DNA from 3 places in the Limosilactobacillus portuensis genome. Region 3 is predicted to be linked to each of the others. Evidence: predicted binding sites of a transcription regulator. Region 3 holds the regulator's gene; each other region holds the start of a gene.
The links. The regulator LexA, encoded in region 3, represses DNA repair genes until DNA is damaged. The targets are predictions, from matches to a motif close to CNAACANNTGTTNG.
Positions count from the first base shown of each region.

Region 1: the regulator LexA is predicted to act here: its motif matches at 3,297-3,310, upstream of PRK60_RS09500 (Y-family DNA polymerase).
Region 2: the regulator LexA is predicted to act here: its motif matches at 2,537-2,550, upstream of uvrB (excinuclease ABC subunit UvrB).

Region 1 is NZ_CP117296.1:1,878,619-1,883,890, reverse strand. Features, by position in the region: gene PRK60_RS09510 (glycerophosphoryl diester phosphodiesterase membrane domain-containing protein) at 1-1,239, opposite strand, end outside; gene PRK60_RS09505 (hypothetical protein) at 1,303-1,722, opposite strand; gene PRK60_RS09500 (Y-family DNA polymerase) at 1,725-3,251, opposite strand; gene PRK60_RS09495 (aldo/keto reductase) at 3,373-4,239, opposite strand; gene PRK60_RS09490 (gamma-glutamyl-gamma-aminobutyrate hydrolase family protein) at 4,369-5,088, shown strand; gene PRK60_RS09485 (glutamate--cysteine ligase) at 5,130-5,272, opposite strand, start outside.
Region 2 is NZ_CP117296.1:1,367,469-1,372,740, forward strand. Features, by position in the region: gene uvrA (excinuclease ABC subunit UvrA) at 1-372, opposite strand, end outside; gene uvrB (excinuclease ABC subunit UvrB) at 390-2,438, opposite strand; gene PRK60_RS07050 (LTA synthase family protein) at 2,707-5,272, shown strand, end outside.
Region 3 is NZ_CP117296.1:1,050,632-1,055,903, reverse strand. Features, by position in the region: gene PRK60_RS05310 (dipeptide epimerase) at 1-144, shown strand, start outside; gene PRK60_RS05305 (ribonuclease H family protein) at 247-933, shown strand; gene PRK60_RS05300 (hydroxymethylglutaryl-CoA synthase) at 933-2,093, shown strand; TPP riboswitch at 2,109-2,216, shown strand; gene cytX (putative hydroxymethylpyrimidine transporter CytX) at 2,298-3,458, shown strand; gene lexA (transcriptional repressor LexA) at 3,518-4,150, opposite strand; gene PRK60_RS05285 (DUF896 domain-containing protein) at 4,324-4,575, shown strand; gene PRK60_RS05280 (YneF family protein) at 4,650-4,874, shown strand; gene PRK60_RS05275 (lysophospholipid acyltransferase family protein) at 4,922-5,272, opposite strand, start outside.

The DNA of each region.
Region 1 (5,272 bases), 830 kb from region 3:
TGTCAACTTAGTTAGTTGAGCTAACGTTAATTCATGAGGAGTTTTGTTAATTCCCGTTAACTTCTTTAGATTTTCGTCATGAAGGACGACAAATTGATGATCCTTAGTTTCATGAATATCCATCTCAACATACGTTGGCTGCAGACGATGGGTCTTTTTCATTGCGGGAATTGTATTTTGAACACCATTTTCTTCTGCAACTCCTCGGTGAGAAATGGTATCTGGTCGCGTCAATCCAGAACCCTTGAGATAATAGTAATTATTAACCACGATAAGGCCTCCAGCAAATATTGCTAATAAGGTGAAAAATGTCCAACCATACCAGCTGGTTCCCCTTATTTGCTTCTTATCTGCTGAAAAATCATCAATTAGGGAAATCACCACCTGTAGTGCAATTGTTCCTGTCCAAATTGTCAACAATTCACTAATAGCTTGAATTAAGGTCAAATTAAATATTGCCATTCCAAACGCTAATTTCCCGGGAAATAAATCCATTACCGTCTGCAATCCATAGATTAATAGGTAAAACAGCCCTAAGCTAACTGTGGTCACTATTCCAAGAACAATTAACTGTTTAACGTACTGCCACCATTTTAATTTTTGGGTAAGTCGCCAACTTACAACTAAAGCATCGCGAGTTCGGTAACGTTGATAAATCATCAAAGGCAAGGTTAAGATTAACCGAATACCAAGAATCGTAATAATAACGTAGAAAACAATCAATCCAGCCAAAAGCATATTACTTCGCGTCATAAAATCAAAGATAAATTCAGGAATTTGAACCTTTGATAGCAGTGGTGTCCGAAATACCAGATCGACAAACGGCAGGACCAGAACAAAATAAAGAAGCATTAATGGCAAAGATCCAGGACGAATATTCTGCATCACCAACCATGACTCCTTCATCAAACGTTTGAAACTAATTTGGTTTCCCAAAATCAGCCGAAGTCCCAATAAAAGACATGCAAACTGCCAATAGATCACAAGAAGCAAGAGAACTAATTCAACTAATAGTCCAATAACTACCATTGTGTGTTGTGTCACTAGTATTCCAATATTTTGGTAAGAGATAAACGGGATTCCACCCGCTTGCAAGATATAGGTCGTTGCTAACCGAAAAAGCGGGATAAAGATCAGCTGGTTAGCAAGATCTATCCCTACAAATAAGATAATAAAAGATATCCAATGTTGCCAAAAATTCTTTGAATACTGGCAAAGGTTACGCCAAATTGCTTTCAAAACTACTCCCTCTTCAATTGCTCAGTTAGTGTATTTTATGTCCTCACCATTATACAGCACTCATCATTGACGAACCTGTTTAATATTGGCAAGTGCAATGGCTGGATGGTGATTAAAGAAGACTCTCCCCCGCTCAAGCTTAACTACCGATACCTGATCACGGAATTCTTCATAGTAGCCAACTTCATCATTAAAGTAGTTAATCACAACTGTTTTTTTCGTCCCAGCTAAAGACTGAAGGACATTAAGCAGATGTGCTTGTGTTTTAGCAGGAAGATACTTTTTATGAGAATAAATTACTGCCTTTTGGTGAATTAAATTATTAAACCCCGTCAAAGCTGCAAAAGGTGAAAATTGACCAGCACGATCCGATTGTGGCATCGGCATGTGTCCCCTTGAATGTTGATAAGGACGCTTCATGATGTCGTTATACTGAGAAGTATCGGTAAATAATTTTTGCTCAATTATCTCTTTCTCTTCCATTACTATGCTTGGTGACCCCCAATCTGATCATTTCGTTCCTTAGTTGTCGATCCCTTTTTCAAATCTGCTAGGTGAAGGATAACGTTTTTGTTACCTAGTTTCTGCTGAAGCTTAAGAATTGTCGCTTGCAGTTTTTGGTCACGTTGCCGCTTAATTGCCGCTGCTTGTTCCTGCTTAATCTCCCTTTGTGGATCCTCAAAAAGATTAACCTGTTTGAAGTACGGGGTTTGCGCTGCAACATCTTCATCAATCATGTGAGTCACAATTAACGTTATCTTCCTGATTAGTAGGCTAGGATTAGTGCATTTTTTATACAACTCTTTATAGATTTTCCTTAATTCTGAACCAGCGGCTGTTGGCAGATCAAGCTTTTTGTGCGCGTGACTGGGCTTAGCTGTTCTTCGGCCATAAAAATCTTCAACTACCGGTCCCTGATAGTTTGGCGCATACTGAAGACTCTGCGGATCGTAGTTAATGACAATACCAAAATCAGCACTGACTACATGCCGCTTAACCATACTCAATGCAACTGAATCAACCATCCCCTGAGCCGCGGCTAACCCTTCATGATACTTATACGGCTTCATCAATACTTGACTGGAATAAATTCCGTGTTCTTCTGAATGGTAGTTTTTAATATCCGCGATAGTTGCCATCTCATGCCCCCAAGCATGGTCGATTAGCAACTCAGCATTTTTCCCAAACTCACGGTAGAGGATTTCCTCATTGAACGGATCCGACAGTTTACCAAGCGAACAACGGGCAATGTCACCCATGGTATGCAAGCCTAATTTTTCCAACCGTTTTGCATAACCGCGACCAATTCGCCAAAAATCTGTCAGGGGCTGATGTGCCCAAAGATAGCGACGATATTGATACTCATTCATTTGGGCAATCCGGACACCATCTTGATCAGCAGGAATTCGTTTAGCAACAATATCCATCGCAACTTTTGCTAAGTAAAGGTTTGTACCAATCCCGGCTGTTGCAGTAATTCCGGTTTCTAACTGAATTTGTTGGATAATCTGTTTTGCTAAGGTATGAGGCGATACCTGATGATCATGAAGGTAATCTGTAACGTCCATCATTACTTCATCAATTGAGTAGGTATGAATGTTCTCGGGTTTGATAAACCGTAGATATATTCCATAGACCTCCGCGCTTTTTTCCATATAAAAGTGCATCCGCGGCGGAACAATTTGAAAACCAATTCGTAAATTAGGTGACTTTAACAACTTCCCCCGATAAATTGAATCATGTTTCGAAAGGTGGTGACACGTTGCTTTCTTTGCCCGCTCCCGATTTAACCGATCAACAATTTGTTGAACTTCGTATAAGCGTGGTCGTCCAGGAACTCCAAATTGCTTTAAAGCTGGTGATACTGCCAAACAAATTGTCTTATTAGTTCGTGACCGATCTGCAACAACTAAGTTAGCATTTAACGGGTTCAAATGATGCGCAATACACTCAACCGATGCATAAAATGATTTCAGATCAATCGCCATATAGATTCTCTGTTGGTCATTCATCAGCTATATTCCTTTCACTATTTTTATTTATTATAACATCTTAATCGAACAAATGGTCGATAAAATGTAAAAAAATGATCCCGACAACTATGTCTAGGATCACTTAGTTAAATATCAGCTCTTAAAAATCAACTTCGTCTGGATCCGCACATTGGCCACCCAGGTTGGTTAGAAGACTAATTTCTCTCATTTCTTCGTCAGTCAGTGCAAAGTCAAAGATTTCGGTATTTTGAATCATCCGGTTTTCATGAATTGACTTTGGTAGTGGCACAATCCCCTGTTGAATAATCCATCGCAAGCTAACTTGCGCAGGAGTTTTATCATATTTATCAGCAATTTGCAGAATTGTTGGGTTAGTCATTACGCTTGCTCCTTGTCCGCCAAGCGGGGCCCAAGCTTCCACAAGAATATTATGTGCTTGTAAATACTTTACTTGTTCAGTATGTGGCCAACCAGGATGCACCTCAATTTGGTCAACAGCTGGAGCTACCGTTGCAGTCTTCATCAAGTCAACAATATGGTGCGGCATAAAGTTACTTAAACCGATTGCCTTAATTCTGCCCTCTTTATACAGCTCCTCCATTGCCCGCCATGTTTCAGCGTTGATTGTACTTGCATCAGTGCCGAATTGCTTTTGGTTTGCCGGCCAATGAATTAAATACAAGTCAAGGTAGTCCATTTGAAGCCGATCCAGAGTTTCTTGAAAGGCTTTCTTTGTCGATTCATAACCCCGATTGTCGTTCCACAACTTACTGGTTACAAAAAGGTCTTTCCGGTCAATTCCAGAATCCTTAATTCCCTTACCAACAGCTTCTTCATTACCGTATACAGCGGCCGTATCAATGTGACGGTAGCCAACCTTAATCGCATCCGCAACCGCTTTTTCAGCAACGTCAGCAGGAGTCCGGAACGTCCCGTAACCGACACACGGAATTTGGGTCCCGTTATTTAAATTCATCTTTGAGTTAATGTTAGTTAATTCAATCATTCTTTTTCACTTCTTTCATACTTACTATTATATAGTCTTTCTCCCATTTAGGGTAATTTTTAAAATGTGACTTTCTACTTCATTAAAATTCTATTATAATACTATTAAAATATTTCAAGGAGGTTTTCTATGCGACCACGAATTGCAATTCCAGCAGACACTTTAACTGAGGCTACTAATATCATTAATGAGCGCAACGCCGCTTATGCTCCTCGGCCACTAATCGAAGCAATTGTTAAATCAGGAGGCCTCCCAGTAATTTTTCCTAGTGTGGATCCTGAATTAATTCCCAACTATCTTGACCTTTTCGATGGGATTATTTTTGCAGGTGGTAGCGATGTTGACCCTACTTTCTATGGTGAAGAACCGCATCAAGAATTAGGATCTACATACTTCAAGCGCGATCTATTTGAAGTTGCGTTAGTTAAAGCTGCGCTAAAAGCAAATAAGGCATTAATGGGGATTTGTCGCGGAATGCAAGTAATCAATGTTGCACTCGGTGGAACTGTTTTTCAAGACTTATCAGAAGATCCTCGACAAACGCTAAAGCACTCCCAAAATGCTCCGGGAAACTTTCCATCCCACCATGTTAATGTGAAACAAGACAGTCGAATCTTTAACTTGGTTGGTTCACGGCCCTATGTTAACTCTCGTCATCACCAAGCATTAAACCAAATTGGAAACGACCTAAGAGTAACAGCACGGGCTGATGACCAAATTCCCGAAGCTATTGAATCGATCGATAATGATCGTGTTCTGGCTGTTCAATGGCATCCAGAAAACATGTTTAAGCATTATGATTATTCACAAGCGCTTTTCGCTGATCTAATTCAACGAGCACAAGAATAAATAAAGAGAAGAGGCAAGAAAGACTTGCCTCTTCTCTTTATTTATCTACTTAATGCTTTTCGTAACTCGTCTGAGCTATAAATTTTCCCATCTTCAAATCCTTTAAATGGATTAATCGATTCCTGAGCTGCAACCTGATACCGTTTTGCTCGACGAAGTGCATATTCCGTTAACGAACCATCTT
Region 2 (5,272 bases), 320 kb from region 3:
GTTGGGACAAATTGGAGTTCCTACCCGTGCCCACAACAATCGCAGAAAGTCGTTAATCTCCGTGACAGTCCCTACCGTGGAACGGGGGTTATGAGATGTAGTCTTCTGGTCAATCGATATTGCGGGTGAAAGGCCATCAATTGAATCAACATCCGGTTTATCCATTTGACCTAAGAATTGACGAGCATAGGCAGATAAACTTTCCACATAGCGGCGTTGTCCCTCTGCATATAAGGTATCAAATGCTAGCGAACTCTTTCCCGAGCCGGATAGGCCAGTAATTACAACTAACTTATTCTTGGGGATTTTTACATCAATATTCTTTAAGTTATGGGCACGTGCGCCATGAATAATAATCTTATCGTTTGCCACGAATAATTCACTCCCCCTTATTTTTTACTCTGCTTTATCCTTTTAGTTTTCTTTCCTGTCATCTGTGCTTTTAATTCCATTATCGTATCACGAAGCGTTGCAGCCTGCTCAAAGTCTAACCGCTTAGCTGCCGTCCGCATTTGTTCAGTTAATTCTTCAACCATCTTTGTTTGATCATCACGGTTTAGCTTAGCAAAGTCCTTAGTAGTAAATTCTGTACTGTCAGCTTCTTTTCCGCTATCCTCAGTCTTCGTAGTTGAGGAAATAGCCTCTTGAATTGGCTTAATGATAGTCTTAGGATTGATCCCATGCTTCTTGTTGTAAGCCATTTGAATTTCCCGTCGCCGCTTTGTTTCGTCGATTGCTTTTTGCATTGAATCAGTAACTGTATCAGCATACATAATTACGGAACCATTTGCATTCCGCGCTGCTCGACCAATTGTCTGAATTAAGGAACGCTCATTCCGTAAAAAGCCTTCCTTATCCGCATCAAGAATCGCGACTAAAGATACTTCTGGAACGTCCAGCCCTTCCCGAAGAAGGTTAATTCCTACAAGAACATCGAACTTCCCTAAACGAAGATCACGAATGATTTGTGTCCGCTCTAGTGTTTTGATATCGCTATGAAGATATTTAACCTTCAGTCCAAGATCTTTAAGGTAGTCAGTAAGATCCTCTGACATTTTCTTAGTCAATGTTGTGACAAAGACTCGTTCATGTTTCTCAATCCGCTTATTAATCTCACCAACCAGATCATCAATTTGTCCCATTACCGGTCGAACCTCAATTGTTGGATCCAGCAAACCAGTTGGTCGAATAATTTGCTGAACAACGTGATCTGTTTGTGCCATTTCATATGGACCTGGGGTGGCTGACATATAAACGACTTGATTAACGTGTTTTTCAAATTCTGCTAGTTTTAATGGTCGGTTATCAAGCGCACTCGGTAATCGAAAGCCATAGTCAATCAGCATCTGCTTCCGAGCACGGTCACCATTGTACATCCCCCGAACTTGGGGCATCGTTTGGTGCGATTCATCAACTACTAGTAAGAAGTCTTTAGGGAAGAAATCCAGTAAGGTATATGGTGGCTCTCCAGGTTTGCGTCCATCCATATACCGTGAGTAATTTTCAATTCCGTTGCAATACCCCATTTCACGGAGCATTTCGATGTCATAAGTTGTCCGTTGCTGAATCCGTTCTGCCTCAAGGAGTTTTCCTTCATCAGTAAACTTTTTGACCTGTTTTTTCATATCGCTTTCGATCTGCGGAAGTGCCCGGTCCATAATCTCTTCACTTGTTAAGAAGTGCGTTGCCGGGAAGATCGAAATATGTTCCCGATCACCAATTACTTCGCCAGTAAGGGCATCAACTTCACGGATCCGGTCAATTTCATCACCAAAAAATTCAATTCGCAATGCCTTATCTTCACGTGATGCGGGGAAGACTTCAACAACGTCCCCGTGAACTCTGAATCGGCCCCGTTGAAAGTCAATATCGTTCCGTTCAAACTGAATATTAACCAATTCACGGAGTAATCGATCCCGTTCAATTTCTTGGCCAACTCGTAGTGAGACTACGTGATTATGGTACTCACTTGGATCACCAAGACCAAAAATACTAGAAACAGAGGCCACAACAATAACATCGTCTCGTTCCATTAATGAACTAGTTGCTGAATGGCGTAATTCATCAATCTCATCGTTAATTGATGCGTCCTTTTCAATGTATGTATCGCTAGAAGGAACATATGCTTCTGGCTGATAGTAATCGTAATAGGAAACAAAATATTCAACCGCATTATGTGGGAAGAATTTTTTCATTTCACTATATAATTGTCCAGCTAGCGTTTTGTTATGAGATAGAATTAATGTTGGTTTATTAACTTTTGCAATAACATTTGAAATCGTAAAAGTTTTCCCCGTTCCGGTGGCCCCTAACAGGATCTGGGCCTTTTCTCCCTTTTTGATTCCAGTAGTTAATTCCTTAATTGCTTCTGGCTGATCCCCAGTCGGCTTATAGTCTGAAACTAACTCAAAATTTTTATGAGGTTGACGATATATCACGATTAATCCTCCTCAGCACTCGAAAATGGAAGGCAACAACTCGTTCTTCATTACCTTCCGTCTTTATGATCATAAATTACCTTCTTTAGTTTATCATCAGAACATGCATTCGTCTATCAATATAAAATTTCTAAATTGTCCTACTATAAAACGATCAATATCCGTAAATTAACTTTACCTTAATCATTGTTCTCTACTATTGAATCACGACTTTGCTTGCACATATAATAGTAATGTTTAAATTTCATAAAAGGAAAGTTGGAGATCAATGTTTAGTAGTTTAAAGCAAAAGTGGGGACAGCAATTGGGGACGTTGTTTGTTGTCTTAACAATTATTTGCTTTTTAGGAACCGCAAGTCAGTTTCTCACCCACCTCCAAGAAGCAACCTGGCCCTTTATTCTTTGGTGGATTCTAAAAACGTTTGTTAGCACAGTTGTCTTATGGGTACCAATCGCCATTGGTGCTAATCAACAGCAAAAGCAATTTAACCGTCAGGCAGTTGTCCTTGCTCTCTGGATTATCGGAATTATTACCTTCACCTGGGCAAAGTTTACTACCCAACCAGTAACCACAACCGACCAGCCATCTCCCGAACTCTACGTTGTTCAACAAGTATTTATCACTTGGCTTGTCTGCAGTGGGCTATACCTTTTTGCTCACCCATTACAAAAACTGTGTCATCATTGGTCAACAATTACGCGTCGTCACTGGTTGATTAGTTTTTCATTCATTTTCTTTCTTATCAACCTGATCAGCGGTTATGATGCATTTGGATTTCATCGTGGAACAAGCCTAATCTGGTTCAGCTATCTTTTTGCCCTTGGCGACTGGTTAGCAAATGATCAACAGTGGCTGAAGAAGTGGTCAAACAACCGCTATGCCGGATTAACAATGATTAGCTTACTGGTTTCCTCACTAATTACCTGGCTCAATATGAACCATGTTGATTATAGTCCGCATAGTGATCTTACTCCCAATACGCACTATTTATTAGGAATTAACTCATACCAACCATTTCTTCTCCTCACTTGTTTACTGATGACTGCATGGTTCTTACGAGCAAGTAATAAGAGTCCGAAAGACTACCTTTTACCGATCACCGGGATCCTGCTTCTTAACCTGCTCGGGTTGCCAATGATCTTTACTCCCTGGCTCTTACCACATGTCAATTGGCAGCTTTCACTTCTAATCGGTATTATAATCGCTGTCGTTTTTGCTGGAATTTTAACACTAATTAATTTCCTGGGAAATAAAATAACCTGGCAGTTAAATTATCGTAGCCTTCTTAACCGTCTTAAACAAATTTGCCAAAACTTCTGGCCGATCCTCTTAACCTTTCTCATTCTCTGGCTGATCACTCTCGGTTCATTCGCTATCCTTTGGGATGGTAAATTTACGATGGTTCAGTGGATGTTAACTGAACGACCAAAGATCATTACAGTAAACGTTCTTATTATTTTTGCAATTGCTTTGATCTTAATGGCAATTACTAATCGTTGGTGGTTAAGTTCAGGAATAACAATTCTTTTCTACCTATGCTGGTTAGGCGCTTCGATCCTCAAAATTGCGGCCAGAAATGAACCAATTATCCCTACCGATATTTCAACACTAACCGCCCCTAGTGAAATGCTGGGAATGGTTAATAAGTGGGTGATTGTTTTTACTTTAATTGGCACCATCGTTATTATTACGGTTTGCTGGCAACTAGAAAAACGTGTCGGTAAGTCATGCCGGTTTAACCCATTTGTCCGGATTGCAATTGCGTTTCTTTCCTGTGCCTATCTTTTTAGCTTTAGCTTTGCAAATCATAGTAATTCGATCGTCTATAAACAGTTGCAAAATATCAACGATACTCCATACTTCTACTCCCAATTACGGGGTGCTAAAATGAACGGTACTCTTCTCCAATTTGCCAACAATATTGACGTTCACGTAATGAATAAGCCTAAAGGGTATTCAGCTTCTACAATGAAAGACTTAGCTAACCGTTACTCTAAGTTGGGAGCAAAAATTAATCAAAATCGTACCCATAATAGCGTTGGGAACCAAAATCTGGTGTTTGTCCTTAGTGAAAGCTACTCTGATCCATCCCGTGTCCCAGGAATGAAAGTCAGCGGTAACCCAATTGCCTACCTTCATCAGTTAAAGAAGCATTCAACTAGTGGATTAATGCTTAGTTCTGGGTATGGTGGCGGAACAGCTAATATGGAATACCAGGCCCTAACTGGTCTTTCGATTGCAAACTTCTCGCCAACATTACCAACACCGTATTCACAACTAGTCCCTTACCAAAAGCGGACTTTTACCATTAACAACCTGTTTAATTACAGTATTGGAATCCACCCGTTTTCCGCAAACCTTTATAGTAGAAAAACGGTTTACAAAAAGTTTGGCTTTAATAAGTTTTATCACTTCGATGGTGGCAACAAAATTACCTATACTCAAAAAATTCAGCACAGTCCCCGTGTTAGTGACGATTCTGCCTACAAAGAAGTAACATTAAACCTTAAACGTCAACCCCACGGTAAGTTTGTTCAATTAGCGACGATGCAAAACCACATGCCATATGAACCAACCTACTACGCCAAAAATAATTACCATGTTTCCGGAAAAGGATTTAAAACTCCTGACCAAAAAGCGCAAATTGAAACCTACATTCAAGGAATTCATTATACTGATCAAGCATTAAAAAAGTGGATTACTGAGCTGGATAAGCTTAATCAGCCGACCACTGTCGTTTGGTATGGTGATCACCTCCCCGGAATTTATCATGGCCTGCCGATGGGGAAATATGGTACTCAGCTCCATGAAACTGATTACTTTATTTATAGTA
Region 3 (5,272 bases):
CCTGAAAGTATTGCGGCTGCGGTAGCCTTTGCTAATGCTCACGCTAATGTTTACTTTATTGATCTTGACTCAGTTTATATGATTAAGAATGATCTCGATTTGGGCGGCCTTAAGCGGGTTGGAATCCATTTATGGCACGTGTAATTTTAAATTTCCTGGCATTATTTTATGATGCTGGGATTTTTCATTTTCCACATTACGTCTAAATTCGTTATAATTAATGTATTATTTTTTTCGAGGTTAGACATGAGTAAAGTATATGCAGTTAGGAAGGGGCGGCACCCAGGAATTTATCTTACCTGGCCAGAATGTCAGCAGGAAATTAATGGTTATCCGGGTGCGGTGTATAAGAGCTTTTCCAGTAAGTCGTTAGCTAGAGAATGGCTTGCTGGCGATGATAAAAGTCAAACAAAAGATAAAGATCATGATGGTAAGCTAAATGATCCAAATATCATTTACCTGTATACAGATGGTGGTTCACGCAATCACGGTAATAAGCCGGGGCAGCACGTTAAGCAAACAGATAAAGCGGCTTGGGCATTGCTGATCAGTAAAGGTAGTCAGCAATTTACCAAGACTGGTGGTGAGTTTGGCGCGACGAATAATCGGATGGAATTAATGGCGCTCCGGAATGCTCTCCAGATTTTAGTAAAGAACCAAAAACAAGAGGACCCAATTATTGCAGTTCTTGACTCACACTATGTCCTAGACCCGATCATGAAGAATTGGTTGAATGGTTGGCAACATCGGGGGTGGAAAACAAGCACTGGTTCACCGGTGGCTAATCAAGAGTTGTGGCAAGAGGTTATTCAATTACTACCACAGTTTAAGCAGCTACATTTTCAATGGACTAAGGGACATGCAAACAACCAAGGCAATGTTATTGTTGATCACTTATTAAACCAAACAATGGATCAAATGGGGGAAGAATAATGAAAATTGGAATTGATAAGATGGCATTTGCAACTACTGACGAGTATATTGATTTACGCGAGTTAGCTCGTGAACGGGGAGATGAGCCTGATAAGTACACGATTGGAATTGGTCAGGATCGGCAGGCAGTTGTTCCACCAACTCAAGATATTGTCACTTTGGGAGCAGCAGCAGCCAAGAAGCTATTATCCGAAGATGACAAAAAACATCTTTCCACTGTGATTGTAGCTACTGAATCGGGGATTGATAATTCTAAGGCAAGTGCCATTTATATCAAACATCTTTTGGAACTGGATGATTTTACCCGTGCAGTTGAATTAAAGGAAGCCTGTTATTCAGCAACGGCAGGGATTCAGTTTGCTAAGGGATTAGTTGCGATGAATCCTCAGTCGACAGTCTTAGTAATTGCAGCTGATATTGCTCGTTATGGGTTGAAAACACCTGGTGAGGTTACCCAAGGAGCTGGGGCAGTCGCAATGTTGATTTCTGCTGACCCTCACATCTTGGCTCTTGAGGATACTACGGTTTCATATACAAAGGATGTTATGGATTTTTGGCGGCCGCTTTACGCAACCGAAGCACATGTGGATGGCAAATACTCGACTAATGTTTACATTGACTTTTTCCTCCAATGCTGGCAACGCTATCAACAAATGACCGGACGCCAATTAGATGATTTTGCTGCCTTAACTTTCCACTTGCCATTTACCAAGATGGGGAAGAAGGCATTGGAGGCGCTTCTCAAGGACAATCAATCACCGGTTGCTAATAAATTGCGTGAGCAGCTGACCGCAAGTCAAAAGTACTGTCGTGAGGTAGGAAACCTCTATACTGGTTCACTTTACCTTGGAGTAATGTCACTCTTACAAAATGGTCAAGTTAATCCTGGGGACCGGATTGGTCTCTTTAGTTACGGTTCCGGAGCAGAAGGTGAATTCTACAGTGGGATTCTTCAGCCTCACTTTGAAAAATACTTGAGTGACGTTAAGGATGATCTAGCAAATCATCATCAGGTTTCAATTGCTGAATATGAGAAGCAGTTCAATTCACAACTGGGGATGAACCCGGATGATGTTGAATTAGATTGGCAATCAGATCCAGCACCGTTTATATTAAAGGGTCAAAAGGAACACAAACGGATTTATCAGGAAAAGAAATAAAGTGTTACAATATAATTAACACAAACGGGGAGCTTGTATAACAGGCTGAGAGGAAGATGTGATCTTCGACCCATGGGACCTGATTTGGATAATGCCAACGGAGGGAATTCAGTTAAGAATTTTAGAATCGATCAGGTAGGTGCCTGGTCGATTTTTCTTTATCAAGATCAAGTTTCGCTAATCAATAAAAGGATGGTGAAACTGATGCAACATAAGACATCACTGGTAGAAAATGGAATGATTTGGTGCGGCGCGGGAATATCAATTGCAGAGATTTTGACAGGAACTTACTTAGCGCCATTGGGAATGGTTAAAGGAATAACAGCCATTATCTTAGGTCATTTAATTGGCTGTGGGTTGCTTTTCCTTGCTGGAATAATCGGTGGCCAGTTGCGGATTAGTGCGATGGAATCGGTAAAAATCAGTTTTGGCCAATTTGGTGGAATCTTTTTTGCTAGTCTAAATGTTTTACAACTGATTGGCTGGACGGGAATCATGATTTATGATGGATCGCTGGCGGCTAATGGCCTTTGGAAGTTAGGCCAACCATTATGGTGCGGATTGATTGGATTCCTAATTATAGTGTGGTTAATTATCGGGATTCGTCGCTTAAGATGGCTGAACACCATTGCTTTAACTGCTTTATTACTTTTGACGATTTGGTTGTGCTATTTAATTTTTGCAGAGCCACATGTTAATAGCCACTTGGGGACACTATCATTTGGGCAAGGATTAGAATTGGCCGTTTCAATGCCCCTATCCTGGCTTCCTTTAATTTCTGATTATACTTCTGTTGCCCAAAAACCGATCCAAGCGAGTGGAGTTAGTGCGTTCACTTATGGTGTCATTAGCTGTTGGATGGCAATTATTGGTCTTGGCTCAACTCTATTAACCGGGCAGACAGATATTGCCAAAATAATGGTCGGTGCTGGTGTTGGAATTAGCGGATTAATTATTGTTCTCCTCTCAACGGTTACAACCACGTTTATGGATGCTTATTCTGCAGGAGTATCTGCGCAAACATTAAAGGTTAAGTGGTCCTCACGTTTAACGGCGATTATTGTAACCGTTATTGGAAGTGCTGGTGCAATTATTTTGCCGATGGATAATTTTAGTAACTTCCTTTATATCATTAGCTCAGTCTTTACCCCGATGATTGCCATTCAGATTATGGATCGCTTTGTTCTTCGGCTTGACAATAAGGATCGCTGGATTAGTTGGAATCATTTTATCTTATGGCTAATTGGTTTTATAGTATACCGCTGCTTAATGTTAGTAGATCTTCCCGTAGGAAATACGTTGCCCGATATTTTAATTGTGATCTTTTTGGTGTGGATTGTCGATCACAAAAAAAGGCAGGAATGAACAAAATTATTAGTTCATTCCTACCCTCAATAAAGAAACATTGCTAATTAAAGGGAAGTTTAGAAAATGTGGTCACGGTATAGACCAATAACCTTGCCAAGAATAGTAACGTTATCCAGATAAATAGGCGCCATTGCATCGTTCTCAGGTTGAAGGCGGAATCGGTGATTCTCTGGCTCTTTATAGAACCGTTTGCAAGTAGCTTCATTATCACTTGTCATTGCAATCACAATCTCACCATCTTTAGCGGTTGATTGCTTACGAACAATTACGTCATCACCATCAAGAATTCCGGCTTTGATCATGCTAGTACCGTGAATTTTTAACATGAATAATCCAGATGCATCTTTAATTGAAGGTGGTAGGGGAAAATAATCTGTGGTGTCTTCTACTGCTAAGATAGGCTGTCCTGCGGTAACAACACCGATCATTGGGATCTCTTTTTGCTCTGGTTCAATTCCTAAGAGATCTAATCCCTGTTTAGTAATCTCAAGTGCTCGCGGCTTGGAAGGATCCTTTTGTAGGTAACCTTCCTTGATTAGATTATTTAGGTGAGAATGGACAGTAGAGGTTGAGGAAAGGCCAACAGTTCCACAGATTTCACGGACTGTTGGTGGATACCCGTGATCCTTAACGTGTTTATAAATGCAACTTAATACGGCAATTTGTTTTTGACTTGCTACTTTTGCCATTTTGACACCTCATTTGGCTAGATTATTATTAATCTTAGAATACCATAGTAATCGTCAACTTTCAAACGTACGTTCGCGAAGAAGTTAGTACATATCTTGAAAATAATTATTAAGTTAGCTAAGATCGAAGTAAATAGTTAAATTAAGGATATTTGGAATGCGAGGAGATAATTATGGCTGAATCTACAGACCAAGAAAAATTATTAAAGCGAATTAACGAGCTTGCCCATAAAAATAAAGAAGAAGGGTTAACAGAGGCTGAAACTAAGGAACGGGCAAAACTACGGAAAGAGTATCTTAAGAACTTCCGTGAAGCAATGCGGAGTAATATCGAAATGATGCGAATCTTTGATGATAATGGTAAAGAGGTTACTCCGGAAAAGGTTCGTGAAATTCAACGGAAAAAGGGATTACGTGATGATTAACCTTGTTTAGCCCTTTTCAATTCGACTACTTTCGTGTACTATTGAACAGTAACTAAAAAAGGAGGAAAGTAGTTGTGGCATTAACAATTTCATTGGTAATCCTCGCCTTACTAATCGGTTTAGTTGGCGGTTTCTTTGGTGCTCGTCGTTACATGGAAAACTATCTCCGCAATAATCCACCTATTAGTGAAGAAATGTTGCGGACGATGATGTTGCAAATGGGCCAAAAGCCATCTAGTCGAAAGTTACATCAAATGATGCAAACCATGAAGGCACAAGCCAAAAAAGCAAACAAGTAATTAAATAAAAAAAGAAACTGGAATTTTATTTCCGGTTTCTTTTTTATTTAGAAATCATCGTCTTTTGGTTTAGGCGGCATGATGTATTTATAGTTAGGATTGATTTGGTGATCTAGCTCATCAAATGATTGCTGCATTTCGCTCTCTAACTTAGCTTGGCTTTCCTCGTCAAGTTTGTTCTTCCGGTCAATATAAATTGGCTTTCCAAAGGTAATGTGACGGGAATGCCGTTTAAACAATTCACTAAATTTGAGTGGCCCTTGGTAGACCACAGGAACCAGCGGAACGTTTGCTAATTTAGCAATTAATGTTGCTCCACCCTTTAATTTACTGGAATAGCGGGAGCCTGATGGAAAAATAATTGTTGATAGATCTGTTTTTCGTAAGATTTGTACCGG